Regions from separate parts of the Micromonospora sp. WMMC273 genome, predicted to be linked through region 2. Evidence: riboswitches for the same ligand, from Rfam matches in the RefSeq annotation. Region 2 holds a riboswitch; the other holds the start of a gene.
The links. A riboswitch is a leader RNA that binds a small molecule or an ion and turns the genes downstream of it on or off. The one in region 2 is predicted to bind thiamine pyrophosphate.

Region 1 (10,697 bases), 710 kb from region 2:
CTTGGCCAGGTCGGCCGCATGCGCCGCGATCTTGTACGCGATCACGCCCGCCTTCACGTCGTCGCGGTCGGGCAGCCCGAGGTGCTCCTTCGGGGTGACGTAGCAGAGCATCGCGGTGCCGAACATGCCGATCATCGCCGCGCCGATCGCGGAGGTGATGTGGTCGTACGCGGGCGCGACGTCGGTGGTCAGCGGCCCGAGCGTGTAGAACGGCGCCTCGTGGCACCACTCCTGCTGGAGGTCCACGTTCTCCTTGATCTTGTGCATCGGCACGTGCCCGGGGCCCTCGATCATCACCTGCACGTCGTACTCCCAGGCGATCTTCGTCAGCTCACCGAGCGTGCGCAGCTCGGCGAACTGCGCCTCGTCGTTGGCATCCGCGATGGAACCGGGGCGCAGCCCGTCACCGAGGGAGAACGTCACGTCGTACTTCGCGAGCAGCGAACACAGCTCCCGGAAGTTCGTGTAGAGGAAGTTCTCCTCGTGGTGTGCCAGGCACCAGGCCGCCATGATCGAGCCGCCCCGGGACACGATCCCGGTGACCCGGTCCACCGCCAGCGGCACGTACGGCAGCAGCACCCCGGCGTGCACGGTCATGTAGTCGACGCCCTGCTCCGCCTGCTCGATGACCGTCTCCCGGAACACCTCCCAGCTCAGCTTCACCGGGTCGCCGCCGACCTTCTCCAGCGCCTGGTAGATCGGCACCGTGCCGATCGGCACCGGCGCGTTCCGCACGATCGCCTCGCGGGTCTCGTGGATGCGCTTGCCGGTGGACAGGTCCATCACGGTGTCCGCGCCCCACCGGGTCGCCCAGGTCAGCTTCTCCACCTCCTCGGCCACCGACGAGGTGACAGCCGAGGTGCCGATGTTGGCGTTGACCTTCACCAGGAACGCCTTGCCGATGACGGCCGGCTCGCACTCCGGGTGGTTCACGTTCAGCGGCAGCACGGCCCGGCCGGCCGCGATCTCGTCCCGCACGAACTCCGGCGACACCGACTCGCGGATCGCCACGAACTCCATCTCCGGCGTGACGATTCCGGCCCGGGCGTACGCAAGCTGGGTCGGACGGGTTCCGGCCAGCGGCGTGCCGGCACCGCGCACCGGAGCCACGTCGCCGCGCTCGGCGATCCACGGCCCGCGCAGTGCGGGCAGCCCCACCTCCGGGTCGGAGCCGGGACCGGAGGTGTCGTAGAGCCGTACCGGCGGGTTGTCCCCGGTCAGCGGCACCTCGGCGAACGGCACCCGGATGTCCGGGCGTGACCCTTCCACGTACACCTTGCGACGTGCCTGCATGACAGCCTCCCTGTCGCTCATGCGGACCAGCCGAAGTGGTCCAGCGGGCCGCGTCCCGCTCCCAGCTCCCAGGTCCGCGCGCCGGTCAGCGCGCGGGTGACGTACTCCTTGGCGGCGGCCACCGCGACCGGCACCGCGTCGCCCGTGGCGAGCCGGACCGCGACGGCGGCCGAGAACGAACAGCCGGTGCCGTGGTTGTGCCGGGTGTCCACCCGGGGCGCGCGCAGCAGGCGGGTCGTCCCGCCGCCGGCGAGCACGTCCACCGACTCGCCGTCGGCGTCCACGTCGCCGCCGGTCACCACCACGAACGCCGGTCCGCGCGCCGCCAGCGCCTCGGCCGCCGCGACCATCTCCTCGACGGTGCCCACCGGGCCTCCGGTGAGGGCCGCGGCCTCCGCGCAGTTCGGTGTCGCCACTTCCGCGTACGGCAGCAGCCGCTCGACCGCCTCCACCACGCCGAGCCGGTGCCCGCTCGTGGCGACCAGCACCGGGTCGACGACCAGGTGCGGCAGGCGCCCGGCCCCTGCCGCCTCGGCCACCGCATCGGCGACCGCCGGGGTGCCGAGCATCCCGGTCTTCACGGCGCGCACGTCGAAGTCGCCGAGCACGCTGTCCATCTGGTCGCGCACCGATTGCGGCGGCAGCGGCAGGACGGCGTCCACGCCCCTGGTGCTCTGCGCGGTGACTGCGGTGAGGACTGTCGTGCCGTACGCCCCGAGCGCGGCGAACGTCTTGAGGTCGGCCTGGATGCCCGCTCCCGCTCCGGAGTCGGAGCCGGCGATGCTGAGAACTGTTTTCGGCGTCACTGCTTTCCTTCACCGGTGGTTGCGGTTGAGGGCTGCGGCCGACCGTGCCCACTCCGGGCGGTCAGGCTTGATCCCTCCGTGGTCACGGTCGGCCGCAGCCCTTCTCGTGCGGGCCTTCGTCGGATCGCGCGGGGTGGGTGCGCGCCACACGGGTGGCCGCCTCCTGGAAGGCGCTGCCCAGCGTGGTGGCGGTTTCGGCGGGGTCGTTCGCCCGCATGATTGCGCCGAGCACTGCTACTCCTGTTGCGCCTGCCTCTACGCAGGCCGCTACCTGAGCTGCCGTTTCGATGCCGCCGAGGGCGAGCCCCGGGACCGGGCTGGCTTTCACCAGGGCGGCGAGTCCGGTCGGCCGCAGGGGCGGGCCGTAGCCGGGCTTCGTCCTGGTCTCGTAGACCGGGGACAGCGTCGCGTAGTGCTCGGTGGTGAGCCGGGCCAGCTCGGCGGTGTCGTGGCAGGAGCGGCCGACCAGCCCGACGGCGGGCGGCGGGTACGGGCCGGCGGCGGGCAGGTGCACCGCGTCCCCGTCGAGCGGATCGGGGCCGGCCACGATCAGCGTGCCGCCCGCCTCGGCGAGGATCGCGCGCAGGTCGGCGGCGAGCGCGAGGCGCTCGGCGCGCGGCAGATCCTTCTCCCGCAGCACCACCCACCGCACTCCCCCACCCACGGCCCCCGCCACCACGTCGACAAGCGCCCCCCGAGCAACCCGCCGATCGGTGAGCAGCACGACGCCGCTCGGCCCGCCCGGAATCTTGGTACGCGGCCGCCCCTCGGAGGGCGCATCCGTACCAAGATCCGCTAGGCGTGAGGCGGTCACAGGTCGGGCCGTCCCTCATCCGGGGTGGAGGCCAGGGCGTGGAAGCGGCGGGCGATACGGCCCGCGCCGTACGCCAGACGCCCGGCCTCGACCGCGTAGCGCATCGCCGTGGCCATCGCCACCGGGTCGGCGGCCCGGGTCACGGCGCTCGCCAGCAGCACCGCGTCGCAGCCCAGCTCCATCGCCAGCGCGGCGTCGGAGGCGGTGCCGATGCCCGCGTCCAGCACCACCGGCACGTCCACGGCCGCGCGGATCAGCCGGATGTGGTGCGGGTTGCCGATGCCCAGCCCGGAACCGATCGGCGACCCGGCCGGCATCACCGCCGCGCAGCCCACGTCGGCCAGCCGCCGCGCCAGCACCGGATCGTCCGAGGTGTACGGCAGCACGGTAAACCCGTCGGCCACCAGTTCCTCGGCGGCGCGCAGCAGCTCCACCCCGTCGGGCAGGAGCGTGCGCTCGTCGCCGATCACCTCCAGCTTCACCCAGTCGGTGTCGAACGCCTCCCGGGCCAGGTGCGCCGTCTTCACCGCCTCCACCGCGGTACGGCAGCCGGCCGTGTTCGGCAGCAGCCGTACACCGCACCGCTCCACCAGGTCGAGCAGGCCGCCCGACCCGCCGGGTGTGGTGTCCACCCGGCGCAGCGCCAACGTCACCAGCTCGGTGCCGGAAGCGCGGATCGCCTGCTCCAGCACGTGCAGGTTGGCCGCGCCGCCGGTGCCGAGGACGAGCCGGGAGCCGAACGCGACCCCGCCGATCTCCAGCGTGGACATGCCGTTCACCCGCCCTGGGTGGCGCTGAGCACCTCGACGCGGTCGCCGTCGCGCAGGACGCTCGCCGACCAGCCGCCGCGCGGCACCACCTCGCCGTTCACCGCTACGGCGAGCCCGCGCTCCCGGTCGGTGACGGTGCGGACCACCTCGGCGACGGTGACGCCCTCGGGCAGCGTCCGGCCGGTGCCGTTGACGATCAGTTCCACGTGCGCTCCTTCCCGAAGCGGTCCGGGGTGAAGGGGGCGAGCGCGGGATCCGGCTCGCCGGTGACGATCAGCTCGGTGACCAGGTCGGCGGTGACCGGGGTGAGCACGATGCCGTGCCGGTGGTGCCCGGTCGCCGCGAGCACGCCCGGCTGCCCGGGCAGCGGCCCGATGATCGGCGCGTTGTCCGGCGTACCCGGACGCAGCCCGGCGACTGCCTCCACCACTTCGTACTCGACGAGTTCCGGCACCAGTTCGGCGGCGGCGCGCAGCAGCGTCAGCACGCCACCGGCGGTGACAGCGGTGTCCGCGCGCTCCTCCACAGTCGCCCCGACCACGACCTCACCGCTGTCCCGGGGCACCAGGTAGACCGACTCGCTGTCCGCGTACCCCCGGATCACGTGCCGGAAGCCCGGCGGACCGCCACCGGGCGCGCGCAGCCGCAGCACCTGGCCCTTCACCGGCCGGACCGGCAGGCCGGTCAGCGCCGCCGCGCCGCAGCCCGCCGCGACCACAGTGACCCGCGCGTCCAGCTCGGACAGCGCGCCGACGCGGGCCGGGCGCAGCTCCACCCCGGCGCGCTCGGCGGCCGTGCGCAGCGCGGCGACCAGCCGCCGCGGGTCGACCTGGTGGTCGCCGGGCGCGACAGCGCCGCCGCGCACGCGCGGCGCCAGCGCCGGTTCGCGGTCGCGCAGCTCCGAGGGGCGCAGCGGCGTGATCGGCAGTCCCAACCCCCGTTGGTACGACCACAGCCGCCCCGCCTCGGCCAGGTCGTCGGCGGTGAGCCCGACGACGAGCGTGCCCTCGGTGCGGTGGCCGAGGTCGACGCCGCTCGCCTCGGTCAGCTCAGCGGCGAAGCCGGGCCAGCGGGCGGCCGACTCGACGAGCAGCGCGGTGAGTTCGTGCTCACCGAAGTACGCCTCGGCAACCGGCGACAGCATCCCGGCGGCCACCGACGAGGCGCCCGACCCGGGCCGGTCGTCGTGCACTACCACGCGCAGTCCGCGCTGCGCGCACCGCCACGCGATCGCGAGTCCCACCGGCCCGGCGCCCACCACCGCCACGTCGGCCGGGCTCATCGCGTCAGCGCCAGCAGCAGCTCGGCGGTGGCGTGCGCGGGATCGGCGGCCAGGCTGAGCGCGCCGACAACCGCCACCCCGTACGCCCCGGCGGCCCGCAGCGCCGGCACGGTCGCGGCGGTCACCCCGCCGATCGCGATCACCGGCACGCTCACCGCCTCGGCGACCGCACGTACCCCGCCAGGGCCGATCGGGTCCGGCAGGCCGGACTTGGTGGTGGTGGCGTGGCACGGGCCCACGCCCAGGTAGCTCGCTCCCGCGTCCACCGCCGCGCGGGCGCCTACCGGCTCCCGGGCGGTCGCGCCGAGCACCGCGTCCGGACCGAGCACCCGGCGCGCGGCTGCGACCGGCAGGTCGTCCGCGCCGACGTGGCCACCGGCGGCGTCCACCGCGAGCGCCACGTGCAGCCGGTCGTTGACCAGGCACCGCGCCCCGTACGGCCGGCACGCCTCGGTCACGCGGCACGCCAGCTCGTACGCCTGCCGGTCGGTGGCGTCGTCCTCCACGCGCACCTGCACGACGAGGTCGGCGCCCGCCACCGGCAGGGCGGCACGCAGCACGGCGAGCGGGTCACGCCCCGGCCGGGTGTCGGTGATGAGATGCAGTCGTCCCAGGGACAGCACGGCAACGCTCCTCCCTGCGCCGGCATTACCCGGATCAGGTTCGACGGTCGGGGGCTCCCAGCCCCCCTCTCAGCCCGGTCCGCACCGGGCTCCCGTGGGTCACTTGCGGCCTACCGTACGACGCCTCCCGCCCGTACGGAAGCCCGGGTGAGGTTTTTCCCAGACACCAGCCGTCCGCCGGATCGGGGCAGCGGGTGACCGTCCCGTCACGACACGCTGCCCGGATGTCCGTTCCCGCCCGCGTCCCGCGCCGCCTGGCGACAGTGCCGTTCCGGGGCGGCAGTGCCGTCTCCGAAGGGCTGCTCACCTGGACGATGCTGCGCGGGCCGGCGTGGATCCGCCTGCTGCCGGACGTGTACGTGCACCGGGACGGATACCGCGCCGGCGACCATCGGATGTGGTGCGAGGCGGTGGCGTTGCGCCTGCCCACGGGTGCCGTGCTGGCGGGACGCAGCGCCGCGTGGCTGTTCGGCGCGGACGTGCTCACCCGCGACGCGCCGGTCAGCGTGCTGCTGCCGACTGCTGCTCGACTGCGACCGCACCCACGGATGCGGGTGGTCCGGTCGCCGCTGCCGGAGCGGGACCACACCCTCGTCGGCGGGCTGCCGGTCACCACCCCGCTGCGCACCGCGTTCGACCTGGGCCGCCACGGCACCCGCGTCGACGCGCTCGTCGCCGTCGACGCGTTGCTGCGTCGCCGGGTCGTGAAGCTGCCCTGCCTGCGGGCCTACGCCGCCGCCCGGTCGCGCTGGCCGGGTGCTCCGCTGCTGCGGGAGGTGCTGGCGCTGGCCGAGCCGTTGAGCGAGTCCCCGATGGAGACACGGTTGCGGCTGCTTCTGCTCGACGCCGGCCTCGGCCCGCTCGTCGCTCAGCACGAGGTACGCGCCGGCGGACGTTTCGTGGCCCGGGTGGACCTGGCCTGGCCGGCGCTCCGCCTCGCGGTCGAGTACGACGGCGACCACCACCGCGAACGGGCGCACTTCCGGCGGGACGTGGCACGCCTGAACGCGCTCCGCGCGGCCGGGTGGGTGGTGCTGCGGTTCACCGCCGACGACGTGCTACGCCGCCCCGACGCCACAGTCGCCCTGGTCCGCCAGGCCCTGGCCGAACGTCTCGCCACCGCAGCAAACCATGACCCACGCCCGCAGCTCCGCCCCACCCCGGCCCGCCACCCGCCGCCTGGCCGGGCCGGGCGCCACGGGCGTCGGAAGGCCGCCCGCAGACACCTATGGCGTTCCACTCGCGACTGAATCTGGCGACGAGTGGAACGCCATAGGTGTTTCAAGGCCCCTTTGACACCCATGCCGTTCCACCCATCGTGAGCGCTGCCTCTGAGTGGAACGTTATGGGTGTCTCCGCGCGCGGGCGGCCACGGTGGGCGCACGCCCGCAGCGCGGGGCAAGCCCCGACGCTCGCACGACGACGAGCGGACGCACCTGCGACGCGCGGGCGGACCGAACACGGGTGGACCGAGCACGCGGGCGGATCCGACGCGCGAGCGGGCTCGCCTGCACCGGCGCGGACAGTCAGAGGATGGCGTCGAGGGCGTCCAGGTCCTCGTCGGACGGCTGCCACGTCCCGGCCTCGGCGTTGGCGCTCACCTGGGCCGGAGTCGTGGCGCCGGCGATCACGGAGGTGACTGCGGGACGGGCGGCCAGGCCACCGATGGCCACCTGGAGCATGGTGATGCCGCGCTCGGCCGCGTACGCCTCGATCGCCTCGATGACGTCCCAGCGCGCGGCGGCCAGCCGCTCGGCGTACCGGCCGCCACCGGCCAGGCGGCTGCCCGCTGGGGGCGCCTCGCCGCGCTTGTACTTACCGGTGAGCAGCCCGTTGGCGAGCGGGAAGAACGGCAGCATGCCGAGGCCGAACCGCTCGCAGGCGGGGATCACCTCGTCCTCCACCCCGCGTTCGACCAGCGAGTAGTGGTTCTGCGCGGAGATGAACCGGGTACGCCCCTGCGACGACGCGGTCCAGTCGGCGTCGGCGATCTGCCAGCCGGCGAAGTTGGAGTTGCCGAGGTAGCGCACCTTGCCGGCGGTCACCAGGTCGTCCAGCGCGGCGAGCGTCTCGTCGATCGGGGTGCCCGGGTCCGGCTCGTGCATCTGGTACAGGTCGATGTGGTCGGTGCCGAGCCGGCGCAGCGACGCCTCGACCGCGCGGGCGATGTAGCGGCGGGCGCCCCGGGCACCGTGATCCGGCCCGTTCGCGCCGTTCATGTCCATGCCGAACTTGGTGGCCACCACCACGTCGTCGCGGCGGCCCTTGAGCGCCTGGCCGAGCAGTTCCTCGGAGGCGCCCTGCGGCTCGCCGTAGATGTCGGCGGTGTCGAAGAAGTTGATCCCGGCGTCGAGCGCGGCGTCCACCACCGCCCGGGTGCCGTCGCTGTCGAGTTTGCGGCCGAAGTTGTTGCAGCCGATACCGACCACTGACACCACGAGCCCGGAGTCGCCCAGCCGGCGATAGGTCATCTCACTCACGAGATCCACCCTATGCCCGCTGCCGGGTGTCATCCGGGCAGCGGCAACACCTCGGCGGCCAGCGTCCGGGCCGCGGCGATCGTCGCCGCCAGCTCGGACGGGGTACGCCCCACCGCGCCCAGCAGCGCCTGCGTCCGCTCGGCGAAGTCCGGCGGCGCACCCGGCAGGCGTCCGGCGGACGCGATCATGCCCTTCTCGTTCACGAGCCACCGCCCGGCGCGGCCGTGCAGCGCGTGGACCAGCACGCCGACCACCCGGAACAGGCAGCCCGCCACGTAGCCGGTGTCGCCCCCGGCCGCGCCCTTGGCCGCGCCGTCGAGCAGCAGCCCGGTCTCCCAGCCGCCGGCGACCAGCGCGGCGCCGAGCGCGGGCGGGTAGTCGACGGTCTCGGCCCGCAGGGCGGTCAGCTCGCCGCTCGGGTCGCCGAGCACCCGCCCGAGCGCCACCTCCCCGGCGTACGCGTGCGAGTAGAAGCCGAGCGGGTGCCCGGCCTGCGCCTCGACGGTGTAGCGGCCGGCCCGGCAGTCCGCCCAGACCCGGTGCACCCGGTCCAGGTCGCGGTAGATCCAGTCCACCGCGACGCCGCCGACACGCAGCCAGGCGCCCCCGTCGACCCACGGTCCCCAGCCGCCCGGTGCGGTGAGGTCCACCGGCCCGTCGGCGATCGCGGCGGCCACCGCGCGCAGCCCGGCCACGTCCGGCGTACCCCGGTAGTAGAGGCCCAGGTCCCAGTCGGAGTCGGGCCGGTGGTCGCCGCGGGCGCGGCTGCCGCCGAGGGCCACCGCGACCACACCGTCCACCGCGCACAGCCGGTCGGCCAGCTCCCGGTCGATCATCAGCCCACGTCCCAGACCGGCTCCGGCGTCTCCACCACGTCGCCGTCGCCCCGGAACAGCACGAACCGGTCGAAGGTACGGGTGAACCACCTGTCGTGTGTCACAGCGACCACAGTCCCCTCGAACGCGGTCAGCCCGGCCTCCAGCGCCTCGGCCGAGGCCAGGTCGAGGTTGTCGGTGGGCTCGTCGAGCAGCAGCAGCGTCGCCCCGGACAGCTCCAGCAGCAGCACCAGGAAGCGGGCCTGCTGCCCGCCGGAGAGCGTGCCGAACCGCTGGTCGCCCTGAGCGGCGAGCTCGTACCGGGACAGCGCCGCCATCGCCGCGTGCCGGTCCATGCCGGCCCGGTGGTCGTCGCCGCGCCACAGCACCTCGACGAGTGTCTTGGCCATCAGCTCCGGCCGGTCGTGGGTCTGCGAGAAGTGCCCGGGCCGGACCCGCGCGCCGAGCCGCACCACGCCGCCGTGCGCGACAGGTGCGAGGGCGCCGGCGCCGTCGACGGGGGTGTTTCCCGGCTCCGGGTCGGTGCCGCCCCGGGCCAGCAGGCGCAGGAAGTGCGACTTGCCGGTGCCGTTCGCGCCGAGCACCGCGACCCGGTCGCCGTACCAGAGTTCCAGGTCGAACGGGTACGTCAGGCCGTCCAGCTCCAGTTGCTCGGCGATGACCGCGCGCTTGCCGGTCCGCCCGCCGGTCAGGCGCATCCGGATGTCCTGGTCCTTCGGGGGTACGGGCGGCGGCCCGGCCTCCTCGAACTTGCGCAACCGGGTCTGCGCGGCCTGGTAGCGGGACGCCATCCCGTCGTTGTACGCGGCCTTCTGCTTGTACATCAGCATCAGCTCGCGCAGCTTCTGGTGTTCCTCGTCCCAGCGTTTGCGCAGCTCGTCGAGGCGGGCGTGCCGGGCCACCCGCGCGGAGTGCCAGCTCGCGAAGCCGCCCGGGTGCACCCAGGCGCTGCCGCCCTCCACCGCGACGACCCGGTCGGCGGTCTGCGCCAGCAGTTCCCGGTCGTGCGAGACGTACAGCACGGACTTGCCCGACTCGCGCAGGCGCGCCTCCAGCCAACGTTTGCCGGGTACGTCGAGGAAGTTGTCCGGCTCGTCGAGCAGCAGCACCTCGTCCGGGCCGCGCAGCAGCAGTTCCAGCGCGAAGCGTTTCTGCTGGCCGCCGGAGAGCGTGCGGACCGGCCGTTCCCGGGCGCTGTCCCACGGCAGGTCCAGCACGATGGTGGCGACGGTGTCGAAGAGGACCTCCGCGTCGTACCCGCCGGTCTCACCCCAGGCGGCCAGCGCCTCGGCGTACGCGAGCTGGGTCTTGGCGGCGGCGGAGCTGTACTTGCCGCGCACCTCGGCCGCCCGCATGGCCGCCTCGGTCTCGGCGAGCCGCCGCCCGGCGTCGCGCAGCGCCGGCGGTGCCAGCGACAGGGCGAGGTCGGCGAGCGTGGACTCGTCACCGATCATGCCGATGAACTGCCGCATCACGCCCAGCCCACCGGAGCGGGCGATCGCGCCGGTCTTCACCGGCAGGTCACCGGCGACCATCCGCAGCAGCGTGGTCTTGCCGGCGCCGTTCGGGCCGACCAGCGCCACCTTGGCACCCTCACCGACCCGGAACGAGACGTCACTGAACAGCTCACGCCCGTCCGGGAGGATGTGCCCCACTCCTGCCACGTCCACGTATCCCACGCGGGCATCCTGCCCGAGCCGGGTCGGTGGACGACACCGGATTACCGGGTGACCCGCAGCACCCGGTAGCCCTTCTGGCTGGCGTGCCGCTCGACGGACCAGCCCTGCTCGACC
Region 2 (10,697 bases):
GCGAGCTTGCGGCCGGACGGGTGCCGCGAGGTCATCCGCGCCGAGTGCTGCGCGGAGGTGATCGCCACCAGGCCGTGCCCGCGTTCCTTCACGACGGACGCGAACTCGACCATCGCCCCGTTCACGCCCGAGTTCGAGGCCAGCACGAACACGTCCTGCGGCCGGATCGGCGCCAGCTCGTAGAGGCGGTGCGCCACCGCCGGATCGCGTTCCAGCTTCGGGCCGAGCACGTCGGCCGGGTCGCCGCCGACCAGCACCAGGTCACGCAGCGCGATCCGGTTGGTGGGCACCAGGCCGCCGGCCCGCCCGGCGATCTCCATGGCCAGCGCCTCGGAGTGCCCGGTGCCGAACGCGTGCACCACCCCGTCGGCCTGCAGTGCCGCCGCGATCAGGTCGGCCGCTTCGGCGACGTTCTGCCGCTGCTCGGCGGCGACCCGGCCGATCGTCTCGGTCACCACCGCCAGGTACGCCTCGGCGCTCACCGTCATGCCTCCTCCGTTCCTGCGCACCGGGCGAGGATCGCCTCGGCCAGCGGGCCGGGCGCCTCGTCCGGGATCCAGTGGCTGACGCCGGACAGCGTCACGAACCGGTAGTCACCGGTGACGTGCGCCGCGCACGCCTGCGCGGCCGTCCGGCCGATCGCCACGTCCTTGTCGCTCCAGACGAACGTAGTAGGCACCCCGACCGGCGCGACCGCCTTCATGTCCGCCCCGGTCATCGCGCGGTACCAGTTCAGCGCCGCCGTCAACGCGCCCGGCTCGCGCATCGGCTCGGCGTACCGGGCGACCGCTTCGGCGTCGCCCACGCCGCTCAGCAGCTTGCGCAGCGTGGCGCCGTTCCACGCCAGCAGCACCTTCTCCGCCGTACCGGGCTTGCGGAACAACGCGATGTACGCGGACTTGACCTTCTGCCGGGGGTCGGTGGCGAGCGCGTGGCCCATCGCGGACGGGTGCGGCACCGACACCGCGGTCAGCGTCCGCACCCGGTCCGGGTGCGCCGCCGCCAGGCCCCACGCCGCGATCGCGCCCCAGTCGTGGCCGACCACGTGGGCGCGAGTCACCCCGAGCGCGTCGAGCACCGCGGCCGCGTCGGCCACCAGCTCCGGAATCCGGTACGCCCCGACGTCGGCCGGACGCGCGCCGGGCGAGTAGCCGCGCTGGTCGAGCGCGTACGTGCGCAGCCCGGCGGCGTGCAGCGCGGGCGTGACCGCGTCCCACTCACCGGAGTGCTGCGGGAAGCCGTGCAGCAGCAGGACGGGATCACCGCCCTCGGGGCCGCCGGCGCGTACCTCGAACGTCAGTCCCCGCGCATCCACCAGCATGATCGCCACCATACCGACACTCGCCCTGCTGGGCCGGGGGCCGTGGTCGGTGCTAGCGTCTGCGACGAGACAACTTCACATCCGACAGGGGAGCGCACAGCGCTGAGAGTGCGGGCCGGTGCCCGCAGACCCTCGAACCTGATCTGGGTAATGCCAGCGCAGGGAGTTCGGTCGACCTCCAGCCGCGTCGCCGTCCGGTGACCACCGGGCGCGGCGTGCGTCTTCTCCTGGTTCACCTCGACGAACTGGGAGCCAACCGTGAACCGTACCGACAGCAACCGCTGGCGTACCGTCGACATCGTCGTCGCCTCGGTCATCGCCGTCGCCTTCGGCGTCGTCTTCTGGGCCTGGGGCCTGCTCTGGAGCGCCACCGACGCGGCGTTCGCGTTCTTCCCGCCGGCACAGGCCGTGCTCTACGGCGTGTGGCTGATCCCGGCGGTGCTCGCCGGCCTGATCATCCGCAAGCCGGGCGCTGCGCTGTACTGCGAGACCGTGGCCGCGATCATCTCCGCCCTGCTGGGCAGCCAGTGGGCGAGCATCGTGATCCTCCAGGGCCTGATGCAGGGCATCGGCGCCGAGCTGGCCTTCGCCGCGTTCCGGTACCGCTCGTTCCGACTGCCGGTGGCGGTGCTGGCCGGTGCGCTGACCGGTCTCGGCGCGGCGATCTTCGACTTCGTCTACTGGAACAAGGCGTTCGACTTCGCCTCCTACCGCCTCCCGTACGCGCTGATCACGATTGTCAGCGCCACGATCGTCGCCGGTCTGGGCGCGCACGTCCTCACCCGCGCGCTGGCGAACACCGGCGTCCTGGACCGCTTCCCCGCCGGCCGGGATCGCGCCCTGGTCTGAGGCTCGCCTCGCACCGCCCCGGTGATCAAGGAGTTTGCGTCCGCCGGGCACGGTTTCCCGGACGCGAACTCCTTGATCACGCAGGCTGGGCCGGGAGAGGGGGTGGGTGGGCGGTGAGCGGGGTGGTGCTGCGGGGGTTCGGGTGGCGGCACGGGGGACGGAAACGCTGGGCTCTGCGCGGGGTGGATCTGCGCGTGGAGAGCGGCGAGCGGGTGCTGCTGCTCGGACCCTCCGGCGCCGGCAAGAGCACGCTGCTGGCGGCGCTGGCCGGGCTGCTGCCGGAGGACTCCGGCGAGCAGGAGGGAACCGTCGAGATCGACGGGCTGGACCCGCGCAAGGCCCGCGAGCGCGTCGGCATCGTCTTCCAGGACCCGGAATCCCAGCTCGTCATGGCCCGCTCCGGTGACGACGTGGCGTTCGGGCTGGAGAACCGTGGCGTACCCGCCGGGGAGATCTGGCCCCGCGTCGACGAGGCGCTGCACCGGGTCGGCTTCCCGTACGACAGGGACCGCCCCACCGCCGCGCTCAGCGGCGGCGAGCAGCAGCGGCTCGCGCTGGCCGGCACGCTCGCGCTGCGCCCCGGGCTGCTGCTGCTCGACGAGCCCACCGCCAACCTCGACCCGGCCGGCGCCGGCCTGATCCGCCGGGCCGTCGCGAATGCGCTCGACCCGGACACCACGATGGTCCTGGTCGAGCACCGGGTCACCGAGGCGCTGCCGCTTGTCGACCGCGTCGTGGTGCTGGAACCCGGCGGCGGGGTCCGCGCCGACGGGGCGCCCGACGCGGTCTTCGCCGCGCACGGCGAGGCGCTGGCCGCCGCCGGGGTCTGGGTACCCGGGCACGTCGCGCCGCCCCGGCACGCCACCACGCCGCCCGGCGACGTGCTGCTCACCGCGGAGCGGCTCGGCCTGCCGCCGCGGCTCAACCCCACAGACCTTCGGGTACGCGCCGGCGAGGCGCTCGCCGTCCTCGGCCCCAACGGGGCCGGCAAGTCCACACTGGCACTGCTCCTGGGCGGCCTGCTGAAGCCCGGCACGGGCGCCGTCACCGCGTCGGCGGAACTCGCCGGGCGGGACGCGCGCACTCCCCCGCACCGCTGGCGCGCACCCGCGCTGGTACGCCGGATCGGTTCGGTCTTCCAGGACCCGGAACACCAGTTCGTCACCGCCACTGTGCGCGACGAACTGGCGCTCGGCCCGCGCCGCACCGGCCGGCCCGAGCCGGCGGTCACCGCCACCGTCGACGAGCTGCTGCACCGGTTGCGGCTGGACCGGCTGGCCGGCGCCAACCCGTACACCCTCTCGGGTGGCGAGGCACGGCGGCTGAGTGTCGCGACGGCGCTGGCAACCGCGCCCCGCCTGCTGATCTGCGACGAGCCCACGTTCGGCCAGGACCGGCGGACCTGGCTGGAGCTGGTCGACCTGCTCGCCGAGCTGCGCGACGCCGGGCACGGCGTGGTCACGGTGACCCACGACGAGGACTTCGTCGCCGCGCTGGCCGACCGGACGCTCACCCTGCCCCGCTCCCCCGACGGGGTGGTCGCGTGATCGGCCTCGAACCGGTCGCCGCACCCGGCGCACCGCTGGCCCGGCGCAACCCGGTGGCGAAGCTGGCCGCCGCCGTGGTCTTCACGCTGATCCTGGTGGCGACGCTCGACCCGGTGGCCCCGGCCGTCGCCATCGCCGTCGAACTCGCGGTGCTCCCGCTGTTCGGCGTCCGCTACCGGGTGCTCGCCCGCCGGGCCTGGCCGCTGCTCGCCGGTGCCGTGGGCATCCTCGTCACGCTTGTGCTCTTCGCGGCCGACCGCTCCGGCCGGGTCCTGCTCGAAGCCGGCCCGGTGCTGGTCACCGAGGGCGTGCTGATGACCGCGCTCGGACTGGTGCTGCGGATGCTCGCCGTGGCGCTGCCCGGCATCGTCGTGTTCGCCACCACCGACCCGACCGACCTGGCCGACGCGCTGATCCAGAACGCGAAGACGCCCGCCCGGTTCGCCATCGGGGCGCTCGCCGCGTTCCGGATGGTGCCGCTGCTGGAACAGGAGTGGCGGATGATCAGCATGGCCCGCCGGGCCCGCGGCGTGGACGCCGGCCGCAACCCGGTGGCGAAGCTGCGGCTGTTCGCGTCCACCGCGTTCACGCTGCTGGTGGGCGCCATCCGGCGGGGTACCCGGCTGGCCGTGGCGATGGACGCGCGGGGCTTCGACGCGGGTACGCCGCGCACCGTGGCCCGCCCGCAGCGCTTCACCCGCGCCGACGCGCTGCTCGTCGCGGGCGCCGCCCTGCTGGCAGCCGGCGCCCTGGCCACAAGCATCGCCCTGGGCACCTTCCGCCCCTTGATCGGCTGACCCCGAGCCCAGTCCCCGCCCAGCGCCCCGCCCCCCGCCCCGCCCCGTTGATCATGAAGTTGACGGTACCGGTTGCCCGTTTTGTCGCCGCCAACCTCATGATCAGCCAGGGTCGGGCGAGATCTTGGTACGGAAGGGCCCCTATGGGGGCCGGAATCTTCCAAGATCTTCGGGGATGCTCGGGCAGGCCCCGGATGAGAGGGCCAGCCCGGTGGGCGGGGCTGTCGGTCAGCTGCGGCGGAAGGCGTAGAACCGGGTCTGGCCGGCGCGCTGGCTCCGCCCGGTGAACCGGGCCTGCTGCCCTGCCGGTGGACCCGATCTGGGCGGCGTCGCGGATGCGCCCGGCAGGACCGGGGTCTCCGGAGACTCCGAGGGCGACACCGTCGGCGCAGCCAGGACTGGCGACACCGCATCCGGGGACACGGCGGGCGCCGCCGGCTCGGTGGGAAGCACCACCGGGGACACGGTGGACGCCAACGGCTCGGTGGGGAGCACCACCGCGGGTGGCGTCTCCATGAGCGCGTCGAGGTTCGGCGTGGTCACCTGCGGCGACGACTGCTTGCGGGACTTCTTCGGATTGCGCTTCGCGGGCATTCGCGGGCCTCCTGTCGTGCGGGCGCGCCGACCGGGACGCGCCGAGCGAGGGCTCCGGTGCGTTCCGATCACGACAGACACCGCGACCGACGGTGGCGGGGAAGGAATGCGGACGCCCGGAGCAGGACGGGTCCACGGCACTGGCGGCGGTGGACCGGGCTCGGAGGTGGGGCGTCACATACGCATGCGGCAACGCTACCCCGCCACCGGACGTCCCGCACCCGAATTAACGCAAGGACGCACGGCCACGCCTCGGTCACGCCCTGTCGACGTCCCCGCCCGCTCCCCCGGCGACCGCGATACGGTCGCAGCACGGCAGCACGAACGAGAGGTGGCGGTACGCATGGCAGAGCAGGCGACGGCGCAGATCGGGGTCACCGGTCTGGCGGTGATGGGCCGCAACCTGGCCCGGAACCTGGCCCGCAACGGCTTCGCCGTGGCGGTGCACAACCGGTCGCCGGAACGTACCCGCAGCCTGGTCGCGGAGCACGGCGACGAGGGCACGTTCGTGCCGTCGGAGTCGCTCGCGGACTTCGTCGGCTCGCTGGAGCGGCCCCGCGCGGTGATCGTGATGGTGAAGGCCGGCGCGCCCACCGACGCGGTGATCGACGAGCTGATCCCGCTGCTGGAGGAGGGCGACATCGTCGTCGACTGCGGCAACGCGCACTTCGCCGACACCCGCCGCCGGGAGGAGGCGCTGCGCGAGCACGGGCTGCACTTCGTCGGCACCGGTGTGTCCGGCGGCGAGGAGGGCGCGCTGCTCGGCCCGAGCATCATGCCCGGCGGGTCGGCCGAGTCGTACCGCAAGCTCGGGCCGATCTTCGAGAAGATCGCCGCGCAGGTGGACGGCGAGCCCTGCTGCCGGCACATCGGGCCGGACGGCGCGGGCCACTTCGTGAAGATGGTGCACAACGGCATCGAGTACGCCGACATGCAGCTCATCGCCGAGGCGTACGACCTGTTGCGGGCCGGTCTGTCGGCGAGCCCTGCGGAGATCGCGGAGATCTTCCGGGAGTGGAACGGCGGCGAGCTGGGGTCGTTCCTCATCGAGATCACCGCCGACGTGCTCGGCCACACCGACGCGGCCACCGGCCAGCCGTTCGTGGACATCGTGCTCGACCAGGCCGAGCAGAAGGGCACCGGCCGCTGGACCGTGCAGAGCGCGCTGGACCTCGGCATCCCGATCACCGGCATCGCCGAGGCCACGTTCGCCCGGTCGCTGTCCGGTCACGCCGACCAGCGCGAGGCCGCCCGCCGGGTGTTCGCCGACGCGGGCGACAAGTGGCAGGTGGACGACCGGGACGCGTTCGTCGAGGACGTGCGCCGCGCGCTCCTGGCCAGCAAGATCGTCGCGTACGCGCAGGGCTTCGACCACATCCGGGCCGGCAGCCGGGAGTACGACTGGGACATCGACCTGGGCGGTACGGCCACGATCTGGCGGGGCGGCTGCATCATCCGGGCCGGTTTCCTGGACCGGATCCGGGAGGCGTACGACGCGGAGCCGGACCTGTCGACGCTGCTCGTCGCGCCGTGGTTCGCCGAGCGGGTCAGCGCCGGCGTACCGGCCTGGCGACGGGTGGTGGCCGACGCGGCCCGGGCGGGCGTGCCGGCCCCGGCCTTCGGGTCGTCGCTGGCCTACTTCGACGCGCTGCGGGCGCAGCGGCTGCCGGCCGCGCTGATCCAGGGCCTGCGGGACGACTTCGGCGCGCACACCTACCACCGGGTGGACCGGCCCGGCTCGTTCCACACGCTCTGGGCGGGCGACCGCTCCGAAGTGGAGGCGTGAGCCGCACCGGCAGCCCGGCCGGACGCCTCACCAGGCCCGCTGGCCGTCCGGGTCGGGCGCCCACCCGGCGGCCGGCTCGCCCGCCGCCAGCTCGCCGATCTCACCGGAGCGGACGGCGGGGGTGTGCCCGAGGTCGGCGCACCACCGCTGGGCGACGTCGGCGCACAGTGCGGCGACGGCGTCCCGGCGGGCCGGCTCCACCAGGTCGGCGGCGGCCAGGGCAGCAGTCATCTCGTACCGGAGATCGCGCATCCTCCACCCCCGTGGCGGGCGCGCACCCGGCGGCACGCCCTGCGCCGATCGTAGAGCGCGACGCCCCGCGCCCGGCGGGAAAGCCGGATGCGGGGCGTCACGGTCGGGCCGGATACCGGCCACGGCCACCAGGGCCGGACGTCGCGGTCAGAAGAACCGGCGACGCTTGGCCTTCTGCGGCCGGACCAGGTCGGCGCCCTTGGTCAGCAGACGGCTCACCCCGGACGGGCCGCGACGGGCCTCCAGGGTGTGGCTGAGCCGGCGCGCGCCGGCCGCTGCCAGCGGCACGGCGACCGCCATGAACGCCCACTGCGCGATCCGCTTCTGAATCATGTGGTTCACCTCCGCGTTTGCTGTCTGGAGGTATCGGTACCCAGCGCGGCGCCCCGGTAAGCGTGACGTCAGGCGCCCGGGGCGACCGGGTTGGGCAGGGCACCGCCGAAGCGGCGGTCGCGTTGCGCGTACAGCTCGCAGGCGTACCAGAGATGACGGCGGTCGAAGTCGGGCCAGAGCGTGTCCAGGTAGACCAGCTCGGCGTACGCGGTCTGCCAGAGCAGGAAGTTGGAGATGCGCTGCTCGCCGGAGGGGCGCAGGAACAGGTCGACCTCGGGCACCTCGGGGTGGTAGAGGTACCGCGCCACCGTCTTCTCGTTCACCTTCGCCGGATCCAGCTTGCCGGCGGCGACGTCACGGGCGATCCCGGCGGCGGCGTCGGCGATCTCGGCCTGGCCGCCGTAGTTGACGCAGAACTGCAGCGTCAGCGTCGAGTTGCCGCGCGACATCTCCTCGGCGGTCTGCAGCTCGGAGATGACGCTCTTCCACAGCCGGCCGGCGCGGCCCGACCAGACCACCCGTACGCCCAGGTCGACGAGCTGGTCGCGGCGGCGGCGGATGACGTCCCTGTTGAAGCCCATCAGGAAGCGGACCTCGTCGGGCGAGCGCCGCCAGTTCTCGGTGGAGAACGCGTACGCCGACAGGTAGGGGATGCCCATCTCGATCGCGCCCTCGACGGCGTCGAACAGGCTGTGCTCGCCCTGCTCGTGCCCCTTGGTGCGGGGCAGCCCGCGCTCCTTGGCCCAGCGGCCGTTGCCGTCCATCACGATGGCGACGTGGCGGGGCACCGCGGCGGGCGGCAGCGCCGGCGGACGGGCGCCGGAGGGGTGCGGGGTCGGCGGCACCGGCTCGCGGCGGGTCGCCCTCGTCGATCGGATCACTCGGTCATCTCCCTGTTCACACCGGCGACTGGCCCGGCGCCGGAGCGCGGCGGGACCACATCCGGTCCCGCGACGCCGGGCGGCGGGACCGCGCCGGCCGCCGGGGCACCCCGGTCGACCAGCGGCAGCGAGCGTAGCGCGCGCTCCAGATGCCACTGGAGGTGCGCCGCGACCAGCCCGCTGCATTCCCGGCGTACGCCGGTCTCCGCCGCGTCGGCGTACCCCCAGTCGCCGGAGGTCAGCGCGGACATCAGCTCCAGCGTGGCGGGCGCGGGGTGGGCGGCGCCCGGCGGGCGGCAGTCCGGGCAGACGGCGCCGCCGGCCGGTACGGAGAACGCGCGGTGCCGGCCCGGCTCGCCGCACACGGCGCAGGCGGCGAGCGCCGGCGCCCAGCCGGCGAACGCCATGCCGCGCAGCAGGTACGCGTCGAGCACCAGCGTGGTGGCGTGCTCGCCCCGGGCGAGCGACTTCATCGCGCCGAGGGTGAGCTGGAACAGTCGCAGCGACGGCTCGCGCTCGACCGGGGTGAGTCGCTCGGCGGTCTCGGCGATCGCGCTGGCCGCGGTGTAGCGGGGGTAGTCGCCGAGGAACCGCTTGCCGTACAGCTCGATCGCCTCGACCTGGCTGACGGTGTGCAACGAGCTGCCCTGGTTGCCCTTGGGGTCACCGGCGAGCTGGAGGTCGACGTGCCCGAACGGCTCCAGCCGTGCGCCGAACCGGCTCGTGGTGCGCCGCACGCCCCGGGCCACCGCGCGCAACCGGCCGTGCCGGCGGGTGAACAGCGTGATGATGCGGTCGGACTCGCCCAGCTTCTGCACACGCAGCACCACCGCGTCGTCGCGGTAGAGCTGTCGGCGGTACCCGGCCATCAGGCCATTCTCCCTCCGGGTGCGATCTCAGGGTCGGCTCGGGGTGCACCGGCGGGCGATCCCCGATGTGCCGGGCGCCGAGCCGGTCCTAATGTGCTGGCCATGGCTTCGCTCCGCACCGCGGTGGCCGCGACCGCTGCCGCCGCCCTCATCGTTCTCTCCGGGTGTGACACCCTCTCGTTCCGCCGCCTCGACTACGACCACACCGAGCGGACCAGGATCACGAAGATCACCGTGGACGACGACGGCGCCGGCGACGTCGTGGTGCGGGCCAACGGCCCCGCCGACCAGGTACGCGTCAAGCGCGTGGTCCGCTACCAGGGCGACGAGCCGACCAGCCGGTACGAGATCAAGGGCGACGAACTCGTCCTGCCCACGGACTGCGGGCACCGGTGCAGCATCTCCTGGGAGGTGACCGCGCCGCCCGGTGTGGTGGTCCGCGGTGGCACCGGCTCGGGCAACGTCGACCTCACCGACGTGGGCGCCGTCGAGTTCACGCTCAGCTCCGGCGACCTGACCATCAGGGGCACCACCGGCGAGGTCCGTGCCTCCACCACGTCGGGCAACATCCGGGTCGTCGAGGCGGCCGGCCCGGTGCGGCTGCGGGCCCGCTCCGGCGACATCGAGGCCCGCCGGCTCGCCTCCGCCGTCGACGTGGAGACCACCTCCGGCAACATCGTCGTCGAGCTGGACGAGCCGGCTCCGGCCCGGGTGCACGCCACGAGCGGCGACGTCGACCTGGCCGTACCGGCCGGCCGCTACCGGGTGCGCGCCACCGCGACATCCGGCGACACCGACGTGCGCGTCACCGACGACCCGACCGCGTCGGTGACGCTCGAAGCGTCCGCCACCAGCGGCAACGTCACGGTAAGCACGCGCTGAGCGGGCCGCGCCCGGTGGTCGCTCAGTCGCCGCCGGGCGCGTCCCGCCGGGACGCCGGGACGCCGTCTCTCCGGCCGGGGTCCTCGGGCGGGCGACGCGGGCCCGGCACCCGGGCGCCGACGCTGACCAGCGCGTCCTCCGCCCCGGCGGGGGCCGGGCTGGCCGGGGCGGCCGCCGCCCGGTCGGCCACGGTCCGCCGCGGCTTGCCGGGGAGCAGTTCGGGGGTACGCCGGGCGGCCACGTCCTCGACCCAGCCGACCATGAGCGTCACCACGCCGACGAGCGCGAAGACCAGCCCCACCCGCAGCCACAGGCCCACCGGGTCGCGTGGCGACCAGCCGACCAGGCCGACAAGCGGGGTGAGGAGCACCACGAACGGCATGTGCCAGAGGTAGATGGTCAGCGCGCGCCGGTTCACCACAGTGACCGCCCGGCCGAGCGCCGGCACGCGGTCGACCCAGGTCACCCCCGCCGGCGCCCGGCCGATCGCCACCAGGATGAACGCGGCCGACCAGAGCGCGTTGCCCAGCGGGATGTCGTTGATGTCGTACCCGCGCGGCCCCGGGTGGGTGACGATCCACGCCAG

Region 1: another riboswitch for thiamine pyrophosphate. It lies ahead of thiE (thiamine phosphate synthase); the one in region 2 lies ahead of O7611_RS21435 (ECF transporter S component).

What each region holds. Positions count from the first base shown of each region.
Region 1 is NZ_JAPZBE010000001.1:5,356,959-5,367,655, forward strand. Features, by position in the region: gene thiC (phosphomethylpyrimidine synthase ThiC) at 1-1,293, opposite strand, end outside; gene thiD (bifunctional hydroxymethylpyrimidine kinase/phosphomethylpyrimidine kinase) at 1,311-2,099, opposite strand; gene O7611_RS24765 (thiamine phosphate synthase) at 2,182-2,847, opposite strand; gene O7611_RS24770 (thiazole synthase) at 2,910-3,683, opposite strand; gene thiS (sulfur carrier protein ThiS) at 3,689-3,889, opposite strand; gene thiO (glycine oxidase ThiO) at 3,880-4,965, opposite strand; gene thiE (thiamine phosphate synthase) at 4,962-5,585, opposite strand; TPP riboswitch at 5,583-5,694, opposite strand; gene O7611_RS24790 (DUF559 domain-containing protein) at 5,813-6,838, shown strand; gene O7611_RS24795 (aldo/keto reductase) at 7,115-8,077, opposite strand; gene O7611_RS24800 (nucleotidyltransferase domain-containing protein) at 8,098-8,904, opposite strand; gene O7611_RS24805 (ABC-F family ATP-binding cassette domain-containing protein) at 8,904-10,583, opposite strand; gene O7611_RS24810 (class I SAM-dependent methyltransferase) at 10,625-10,697, opposite strand, start outside.
Region 2 is NZ_JAPZBE010000001.1:4,649,210-4,659,906, forward strand. Features, by position in the region: gene O7611_RS21425 (SIS domain-containing protein) at 1-488, opposite strand, end outside; gene O7611_RS21430 (alpha/beta fold hydrolase) at 485-1,321, opposite strand; TPP riboswitch at 1,398-1,504, shown strand; gene O7611_RS21435 (ECF transporter S component) at 1,580-2,170, shown strand; gene O7611_RS21440 (ABC transporter ATP-binding protein) at 2,284-3,717, shown strand; gene O7611_RS21445 (energy-coupling factor transporter transmembrane component T family protein) at 3,714-4,514, shown strand; gene O7611_RS21450 (hypothetical protein) at 4,743-5,108, opposite strand; gene gndA (NADP-dependent phosphogluconate dehydrogenase) at 5,452-6,894, shown strand; gene O7611_RS21460 (thioredoxin reductase) at 6,922-7,146, opposite strand; gene O7611_RS21465 (hypothetical protein) at 7,294-7,479, opposite strand; gene O7611_RS21470 (isoprenyl transferase) at 7,548-8,324, opposite strand; gene recO (DNA repair protein RecO) at 8,357-9,229, opposite strand; gene O7611_RS21480 (DUF4097 family beta strand repeat-containing protein) at 9,332-10,111, shown strand; gene O7611_RS21485 (acyltransferase family protein) at 10,134-10,697, opposite strand, start outside.